One region of the Roseburia intestinalis L1-82 genome, then DNA from elsewhere that is predicted to be linked to it. Evidence: riboswitches for the same ligand, from Rfam matches in the RefSeq annotation. Region 1 holds a riboswitch; each other region holds the start of a gene.
The links. A riboswitch is a leader RNA that binds a small molecule or an ion and turns the genes downstream of it on or off. The one in region 1 is predicted to bind thiamine pyrophosphate.
Positions count from the first base shown of each region.

Region 2: linked by a shared signal. The riboswitch ahead of thiD (bifunctional hydroxymethylpyrimidine kinase/phosphomethylpyrimidine kinase) and the one ahead of thiT (energy-coupled thiamine transporter ThiT) in region 1 are both predicted to bind thiamine pyrophosphate.
Region 3: linked by a shared signal. The riboswitch ahead of thiC (phosphomethylpyrimidine synthase ThiC) and the one ahead of thiT (energy-coupled thiamine transporter ThiT) in region 1 are both predicted to bind thiamine pyrophosphate.

Region 1 is NZ_LR027880.1:284,440-287,720, forward strand. Features, by position in the region: gene RIL182_RS01305 (transglycosylase domain-containing protein) at 1-23, shown strand, start outside; gene RIL182_RS01310 (ROK family glucokinase) at 219-1,157, shown strand; gene thiT (energy-coupled thiamine transporter ThiT) at 1,244-1,927, opposite strand; TPP riboswitch at 2,397-2,517, opposite strand; gene RIL182_RS01320 (ABC transporter substrate-binding protein) at 2,670-3,281, shown strand, end outside.
Region 2 is NZ_LR027880.1:1,698,184-1,701,464, reverse strand. Features, by position in the region: gene cytX (putative hydroxymethylpyrimidine transporter CytX) at 1-991, opposite strand, end outside; gene thiD (bifunctional hydroxymethylpyrimidine kinase/phosphomethylpyrimidine kinase) at 988-1,788, opposite strand; TPP riboswitch at 1,954-2,060, opposite strand; gene RIL182_RS07915 (hypothetical protein) at 2,184-2,444, opposite strand; gene RIL182_RS07910 (sensor histidine kinase) at 2,441-3,281, opposite strand, start outside.
Region 3 is NZ_LR027880.1:3,326,928-3,330,208, reverse strand. Features, by position in the region: gene rlmB (23S rRNA (guanosine(2251)-2'-O)-methyltransferase RlmB) at 1-531, shown strand, start outside; gene RIL182_RS15685 (sigma-70 family RNA polymerase sigma factor) at 669-1,295, shown strand; TPP riboswitch at 1,577-1,700, shown strand; gene thiC (phosphomethylpyrimidine synthase ThiC) at 1,802-3,106, shown strand; gene RIL182_RS15675 (PIN domain-containing protein) at 3,172-3,281, shown strand, end outside.

The DNA of each region.
Region 1 (3,281 bases):
AGCAACAAGACCAACAGCAGTAAGACTAACCGCAGCAATAACAACAAGGCGAACGACAGCAGTGAGCAGCAGAACACAGAAACAACAGAGCAGATTTGGAATGCAGAAAGCACTGATGAAGGCTTGACATACAAATTTGGAAACGTTATCATTACCTTAATATGAGCAAAAAAACGCGTGGCAGGTATGTTGCTGCGAAGAATACTGGAGGATCGAAAATGAAAAAGTATGCATTTGGAATTGATGTCGGGGGAACTACCTGTAAGATCGGTTTTTTTGAAACAAACGGCAAGTTGATCGATAAATGGGAGATCAAGACCAACACGGAAAATAACGGAGCAGCAATCCTGTCTGATATCGCACAGGCAGTTGATAATAAACTGGCACAGGAAGGCATCAGCAAAGATGATGTACAGGGTGTTGGAATCGGTGTTCCAGGTCCAGTTAAGAGCAACGGTGTTGTAAACCGCTGTGTAAACTTAGGCTGGGGAATCGTGAATGTAGAGGAAGAACTCGGAAATCTGACAGGTCTTAAGGTCAAAGCAGGAAATGATGCCAACGTTGCAGCTCTCGGAGAGATGTGGCAGGGGGCAGCAAAAGGCTGTAAAGACGTTATCATGGTAACACTTGGAACCGGTGTCGGCGGCGGTATCATCGTAGATGGAAAGGTCGTTGCAGGATTTAACGGAGCAGGCGGTGAGATCGGACATATTACCGTAAATCATGATGAGATCGAGGCATGTAACTGTGGACAGTACGGATGCTTAGAGCAGTACACTTCCGCAACCGGTATCGTTCGTGTGGCAAAGAGAAAACTTGCTAAGACCAACGATGAGACAAGCCTTAGAAACTTCCCGGAACTGACCGCAAAAGATGTGTTTGATGAGGCAAAGAGCGGAGATGCAGTGGCACTTGGTTTAGTGGATGAAGTCTGCGGAATCTTAGGATCTACCTTATCTAATATTGCATGTGTGGTTGACCCGGAAGTTGTTGTCATCGGTGGTGGTGTTTCCAAAGCAGGAAGTATCCTGATCGAGAGCATCCAGAAGCATTTTGTGGAGACATCCTTCCATGCCTGCCGCAACACAAAGTTTGTGCCTGCAGGACTTGGAAATGATGCCGGAATGTATGGATGCGTACAGATGCTGTTGGATTAATACATAAAAGAACTAAAAAAACTAAAAAAACTAAAAAAACAGTCGTACCGCTTTGAAATAAAAACGGTATGGCTGTTTTTTTGATTTTATGCTTCTACTGCATTCTGTTTTACGTGTGCCAGTGCTTTGGCAACCGGCGGTATGCTGATAATGATCAGTGTAATGACTGCTTCCGGTACCAGATAGGAGGCCTGATATCCTAAAGAATAAAGGATCGGGTTCATGCCTTCCGGTGCATAGGATGCGAAAAATACAATGCCAGAGATCGTGGAAAAGATGAAACGTCCGAAAACGCCGATTACATATCCAATCTGAAGTCCCCATTTTTTCTTATTGAAAAATCCGGCAAGACCGAGTGCACCGAATGCGAGCGGATAGTCAAGCAGCATCTGTGGGATCGTGTAGAAAATCGGTTCTGTTACAAACTGAACCAGACCATATGCAACAGCTGTCATGATGCCGACATAAGGGCCATACCAGTATGCGATTAAAACAATAAAAAGCATGGAAAGTAATGTGACGGAACCACCCATCGGCATCTCAAACAATTTGATCATGGAACATACCACGGCAAGTGCGATGGCAACTGCAGAGTAGACGAGCTGTTTGGTGGTCAGTGCTGCCTTGCGGCTTGCATTCTTCTGACGCACAAAAGCTGCTACGATGAGCAGTAATGCGATGATAACGACGACGATCACGATTCCCGTGATCGTAAGATGTACGGAGCCGTCTCCCCAGGCTCCTTCCGGTGTAGCAAAAAAGTTATTCATAAATCCTCCTTGTTTTCCGAAGGAAAATGCGACTGCCATTGCAGGAGCAGAGGATTTTCCTCCTTGTTTTCCTGATTTGATTCTGGTATCAAAAGGTGGTTTTCAATTTTTGACTGTCAAGTTGCACAAAGTCGGATCTATTTTGTTCCGCTGTCCGAAAATAAGAAAAACTAAGTATGCCTGATTTAGATTTTCCAGGAGTGACGTGTACGTCTTAAACGTCCCGTCCATGGGACGTTAAGACTTTTGCTGCCATCCATGGCAGCAAAACACTATGCATTAACAGGCATACTAAGATTTTCTAATTTTCTCCCAAAGTCACAAAACGAGTCCCAACTTTGTGCAATTTGACAATCGCTAAGTTGTGAGCCACCTTTTGACACCAGAATCCTAATTCATGATAATAGAATGTTCGCGGAGCGTACATTTTATTGTCTACAAACACGGGGGATTGTTTCTTACCAGAATAAAGTAAAAGAAAACGCTTCCTTACGCCGGTATTATCCGGGTCAAGTAATAAGGGTCGATGAAATCATCTCTCAGCACGTTGTCAATACCATATGGTATAAACAGCACCCCTAGCATTTGTATGGAACGTTTCCCACTATAGCAATTAATGACGAAAAAGTCAAATTTATGCCTTGAAATTTTAATCCCTCTGCGAGACCTGTATAGTTGACAAAAAAAGCAACAAAAAATATAATGTCAAAAATGTAGAAACAACTTACGGAGGATGAAAAACATGAAAAAAATTTATCAGAAACTGGCACTGACAGGCGTGCTTGCAGCGCTGCTTCTTTCTGCAGGCTGCGGGGGAGCAAAGGAGACTTCTGCAGATGAAACAGCAGGGAATGTGCCGGCTGTGGCTGAGCAGAAAACGGACAGTAAAGCAGATATGGAACTGTCTGAGACACTGGAAGTAGACGCTGGATCATCAGAAGCCGGGACTGAGACATTGGAAACAAATACCGAAACACAGACACAGGGTTATACTTTTACCGATGATCTCGGACGTGAGGTGACAGTGAAATCTGCTGATCGTGTGGCAACGCTGATCGGAAGTTTTACGGATGTATGGATGTTAGCAGGCGGAAATGTTGTTGCAGCAGCAAATGATTCCTGGGAGAGCCTTGGTTTAGACCTTGATGAGAGCGTGGTAAATCTTGGCAGCATTTTGGAGCCGGATGTCGAGCAGCTCATTGCAGCGGAGCCTGATTTTGTGATCGCGAGTGCAAATACGGATGCAGACGTTGCAATGGAGGAAACACTGACACAGGCAGGAATTACCGTTGCCTATTTTGACGTTGCAAATTTTGATGATTATTTAAATATGCTTTCCATCTGTACACAGATC
Region 2 (3,281 bases), 1.4 Mb from region 1:
TGAAGTAATCTGCGATCTGCACTGCGATCATCGGAGCAAAAACAGAACCGATCAGATATAAAAAGTTTGTAATGTTATCCATCGGATAAACGATTGCTGCGACAGTTCCAATCACAGTAACAACAATTGCCGCCCATTTTTCCTGAATCTTTGAGGAAATGGAAACACTAGAAACTCCTGCGGAATAGGCATCCAGGAAGGTTGTTGTAACCGTGGAAAATACAATAATGAGAAGTCCGACAACGCCGAAACCGGTTTTTAACATAATCTGCGCAATGTCATATTCACCGGTAAAAATAGCCGCTCCCATACCGATCATGTACATAAAAATGCTGACCAGACTGTAGACAATCACACTTGCGAGTGTTGCTGCAAACGGTTTTTCTGCTTCTCTTGTATAATCACTGATCAGCGGCAGCCAGGAAAGCGGCATTGCCACCGCAAGCTCTACGGCAGCTCCGAATGTCAAACTTCCGTCATCCACGATCGGCGTCATGCTGCCGCTGCCAAAGAAGATCACTTTAAAAAGTACCAGTGATAAAATAAAAAGTGCTGTCATGGCAACCGTATTTAATTTGCCAAGATTGGTCAGTCCAATGAAAATCCACACAATGATCAAAGCACCAATGATGACTGCCCACACCCAGTTTCCGGTATGTAAAACGCCGTCTGCCGCAAGTGCGCCATCATAGATCATGATCGCAGTCCATCCAACAAGCTGTAATACATTTAATACGGCAAAAAGAAGGCTTCCCTTCTCGCCAAAGCTCATTTTTACAGTTTCCATGGCACTTTTGCGCTCTTTCGCTCCGATCATTCCTGCCGCAAACATCATAAGTCCGCCGATCAGATGACCGAGCAGAATCGCTGCCATTGCTTTTCCAAAGCCAAGCGGTGCAAAGTATGTACCTGTCAGTATTTCGGCTAAAGATACGCCCGCACCAAACCAGATTAATCCGTTTGAAAAAACGGAAGTTCTCTTTTCATTCATCCTTCGTACTCTCCTTCGATCGCAAATGCATGGTTCATAGGTCCGCTTCCTTTTCCAAGGTCAAGCATGGCGGCAAGTGCGCCGGAAATATAATTTTTCGCATACCTGACGGAAGTTTCTAAATCCCTTCCTTTTGCAAGATTCGATGCGATTGCGGAAGAAAGCGTGCAGCCTGTTCCATGGGTATTTGGATTGTCAATTCTCTTTCCATGAAACCACACCGGCTCTTTTCCTTTCTGGAAAAGAAGGTCGTTGGCATCATTTAACTGATGTCCACCCTTCAATAAAACCGCACAGCCTAAAGTGTTACAAATGACTTCTGCTGCTTTTTCCATATCTGCTTCTGTTTTGATCTCCATTTCGGAAAGCACTTCTGCTTCCGGGATATTCGGAGTAATAACAGTTGCAAGAGGCAATAATTTACTTTTCAATGTGCTGATGGCGTCCCCGCTGATCAGTCTTGCCCCGCTGGTTGCCACCATGACAGGATCCACCACAATATTTTTTGCATGATACTCTGTCAGTTTTTCCGCAATTGTCTCGATCAATTCACTCGACGAGACCATTCCGGTTTTGATCGCATCCGGATGAATATCCGTAAAAATACTATCCAGCTGCTCTGCCAAAAATTTCGGAGTTACCTCCATAATATCTGTTACGCCGGTCGTATTCTGGGCAGTCAGAGCCGTGATCGCACTCATCGCGTATACGCGGTTTGCGGTCATTGTCTTAATATCTGCCTGGATGCCGGCGCCTCCACTAGAATCACTTCCAGCGATTGTTAATGCTGTGTACATAAAATTATCTTTCCTTTCCATATTGCATTAATTTTGTATAGCGACCTAAGGTGGTGCCCCCAATCTGCCGCTGTAATATATCATTTATCTTCATGCAGCCTTATCGGCGCAATCGACCAAAAACAAAAAGTGCAGGAACCCAACCAAAGATTCCTGCACAAAAACCACTTGTGATTCATTATCTCCCTACGTTGGCATTATCCAAATCAGGTTCCGGGTTAAAGCGTCCGCTTACTCTCAGCCCGCCTGTGCGAGCACCCCATTTTTTGTTTTCGACATCACTTTTGTGATGATCTGTTTTTTTTATAACAGCTTTATTATACACGCCTGTTCTCAAAATGCAAGTTTTTTATCCTGTGACATATAAAGTTCCGTAAAATACGGATCTGATTTCATCAGTTCCACAAAAGTCCCCTGGCAGAATCACGAACCAGGCAGGAAAGATTCTCCTTTTCCAGTGCCATCATGATCTCATCGTCCGGGACATTTCTGTCAAATAAAATATTTTCTCTGATCGTCCCATCAAAAATCTGAAAATCCTGGGATAAATAAACAATTATTTTCTGAAAATAATCTGCCTTATAGTTCAATAGAAAAGAATGAAATACCCCAGGCACAAGATAACCAGATGTAACTAATAGATTATGATCGATCACAGTGGTAATATTACATCAAAAACCGTTCCTCCAGACGGATTTGATCTGACTGCAATACTGCCATCATGCACTCTCACGATTTCACGGACAAGCGCAAGTCCAAGTCCTACACCGCCAAGTTCCCGGCTTCTGGATTTATCCACACGAAAGAATGGTTCAAACACGCGTTCCCTGAGTTCCTCAGGGATTCCGTTTCCCGTATCCTCCACGGACAGATAAACATGTTTTTCCTTCCGGTATGCAGTTACTGTAACCTGTCCGCCCGAATGATTATATTTTATGGCATTCTCAACAAGATTGTATACCAGCCTGTAAATAAGAATGTCACTTCCAACCATCGTTATATTTTTACATTTTCCAGTAAGTTTTATGTTTTTTTCCTGTGCAAGGGGATCCAGATCTGCTAACACTTCATCAACAAGCGCGTCAACCATAATTTCATCATCCCGTCCCACAGTCTGGAGTTCACTCATATCAAGGAGCGTTTTTACCATTTTACTGAGTCTTCCATTCTGCTCGGTAACCATCTTTATTGTCTGCAATGTATCAGCATCATTATCCGGATGCCGTGTAGAATTATAAAGATCAAGCTGTACCTGCATCAAAGATAATGGCGTCCGCAGTTCATGTGCTGCATTTGCGGTAAATTGCCTCTGTATCTCAAATGCGTCCGAGAGACGTTCAAGCATCTTATTATACGAAACGCTAAGCTGGTTCAATTCTTTAACTTTATTTTCTTCTATTCGTGAAGCTGCCAGATTTTGCGCCTGTACTTCTTCAATTTTATCAGAAAATTCACGGATTGGTCTGAGTGCATGCCCACTTATAAAATATGTA
Region 3 (3,281 bases), 1.5 Mb from region 1:
GGAGTGATCGCAGTTGCTGCAGCATATGAGTATGCCGAAGTGGAGGATATGCTAAAATTGGCAGAGGAAAAGGGCGAGCCGCCATTTTTATTCATTCTGGATAATATCGAGGATCCGCATAACCTTGGCGCTATCATCCGTACGGCAAATCTTGCCGGTGCGCATGGTGTCATTATTCCGAAACGCCGCGCGGTCGGTCTGACGGCAACTGTGGCAAAGACATCCGCCGGAGCAATCAATTATACACCGGTTGCAAAGGTGACAAATCTGACTGCAACAATGAAAGAGTTAAAGGACAAAGGAATGTGGTTTGTCTGTGCGGACATGGATGGAACCTGCATGTATGATCTGGATTTAAAAGGACCGATCGGTCTTGTCATCGGCAGTGAAGGCGAGGGTGTTGGCAGACTGGTGCGCGAGAACTGTGATTTTGTGGCATCCATTCCGATGAAAGGGGATATCGATTCCCTGAACGCATCGGTGGCAGCAGGTGTGCTTGCCTATGAGATTGTGCGGCAACGCATGCGGTAGAAGACACCGCAGCGGTAGAAGACACCGCAGCGGTAAAAAACACAGCAGCAATAAAAGACGTCGCAGGTGGTAGAGAACACCGCAACGGTAGAAAAAAACGCCGTGGTAGATATTGTATCAGGAGTCTTGGGAGGAACATGTTAGAGTCATATCGGGATTTGACAGACGAACAGCTGATTGCGGCATTAAAAAACAGCGGTGATCCGGACGGAAAGATCATGGATTACATTTTAGATAAATATAAACCGCTGGTCCGCAAAAAGGCAAATGCAGTATTTCTGATTGGCGGTGAGACGGATGATCTGATCCAGGAGGGAATGATCGGTCTGTTTAAGGCAATCAGAGATTACGATGATACGAAAGAAACATCTTTTTTTCATTTCGCAGAATTGTGTATTACGAGACAGTTATACAAGGCAGTTGAGGCGTCGAACCGGAAAAAACATGCGCCGCTCAATTCCTATGTTTCTTTCTACTCAGAAAACAGTGAAAACGGATATCCTCTGGCGGAAACGCTGACCATGGACGGAATCGGAAATCCGGAGCAGATGATGATCGATCAGGAAAATGTGGCACAGTTCTGGGAGAAGCTCAGGACGCATTTAAGTAAGATGGAACGGGAAGTATTAGACCAGTATCTTGCGGGATTTCATTATCAGCAGATTGCAGAAAAAATGGGAAAATCACCAAAATCTATTGATAATGCGCTCTCCCGTATTAAAGCAAAAATTCGGGAGACGAATCCTGAAATAGGGAAGATGTAGAAGATTCGCCTTCTTTTTTGTAGATAGTCACGAAAAATACCTGTGCATATTGCATAAAAAATAAATGAGAAAATTGTAACATTTGTGAACACTTATTGAGAAAATCATGCTATTATAATCACTGTAAAAACCCCCCAATACATTATATATAGTTTTTGCTATACCCCATAGTAAAAATACCTTCTCCTAAAAAAGACAGCAGTGGCTGTCTTTTTTGTTGTACAAATATTGACAACCGTCACAGATTAGGCTAGACTGAACAAGTCGATAAAACTTAATAGAAAACAACGCAGAGGGACTGCATGTCCGGGAGAATGCCCGGAGGGATTGCAGTTGAGAAGGTTAAAACCTGACTCTTTGAACCTGTCAGTTAATACTGTCGTAGGGAGCGTATTGGGAAGATGCTATCTCCTGTCGCGCTTGCGGCAGGAGATTTTTTGACGTGGAGAATTCGTTTGCCAGACAGTGGTTCAAGCAGTCCCCCATGCGAAAAAGGAGAAAAACGTATGGAACAGTATACCACACAGATGGATGCCGCACGCAGAGGCATCGTGACCAAAGAATTAGAAATTGTAGCGAAAAAAGAGCGCATGACCGTAGAAGAGCTGATGCCGCTTGTAGCAGAGGGAAAAGTAGCAATCTGCGCCAACAAGCATCACACCTGCATTGATCCGGAAGGTGTAGGATCAATGTTACGCACGAAGATCAATGTCAATCTCGGTGTGTCGAGAGACTGCAAGGATTATGATGTGGAGATGGAGAAAGTGATGGCGGCTGTCAGCATGGGTGCACATGCCATCATGGATTTATCTTCCCACGGCAATACGATTCCGTTCCGCAGAAAACTGACTGCAGAATGTCCGGCAATGATCGGTACCGTGCCGATCTATGATTCTGTGATCCATTACCAGAGAGATCTTGCGACACTGACCGCAAAAGATTTTATTGATGTGGTGCGTCTGCATGCGGAAGATGGTGTGGATTTTGTGACACTGCACTGCGGAATTACAAGAAAGACAATCGAGCAGATCCGGAAACATAAACGTAAAATGAACATCGTTTCCCGCGGCGGTTCCCTTGTATTTGCATGGATGTGCATGACGGGGGAGGAAAATCCGTTTTATGAATATTATGATGAGATCCTTGAAATCTGCCGTGAGCATGATGTTACCATTTCACTTGGAGATGCCTGCCGTCCGGGATGTCTCGCAGATGCATCCGATGTCTGTCAGATCGAAGAGTTAGTAAGACTTGGAGAGCTGACAAAACGCGCATGGGAGAAAGATGTACAGGTCATGGTAGAAGGACCGGGACATATGCCGATGGATCAGATCGCAGCAAATATGAAGATCCAGCAAAGCATCTGCATGGGAGCACCATTTTATGTGTTAGGACCACTTGTCACTGATATCGCACCGGGATATGACCATATCACATCCGCAATCGGCGGGGCGATTGCAGCACAAAACGGAGCAGCATTTTTATGCTATGTCACACCGGCAGAACACTTGGCACTTCCAAATGTGGAGGATGTAAAACAGGGAATCATTGCATCAAAGATCGCGGCACACGCTGCAGACATCGCAAAAGGAGTCCGTGGTGCGAGAGAGATCGATGATAAGATGGCAGACGCAAGACGCGTCTTAGACTGGGATGCGCAGTGGGAATGTGCGATTGATCCGGAAACCGCAAAAGCAATCTGGAACAGTAGAAAACCGGAGCATGAGGACACCTGTTCCATGTGTGGAAAATTCTGTGCAGTGCGCAGTATGAACAAAGCGCTTGCAGGAGAATATATTGATATTTTGTAAAAAAGAGTGGAGGCTTCATTCCGTCTTATGTTATAATAAAACTGTTTCAATCAGCCGGTGATCAGATGAAAAGAATATATTTGGTTGACAGTGAGAATGTAGGCGATATATGGGTGCCGTTACTGGTAGCATCACAGCCCGATGAGGAAGTGATCGTATTTTATACGCAGAAAAG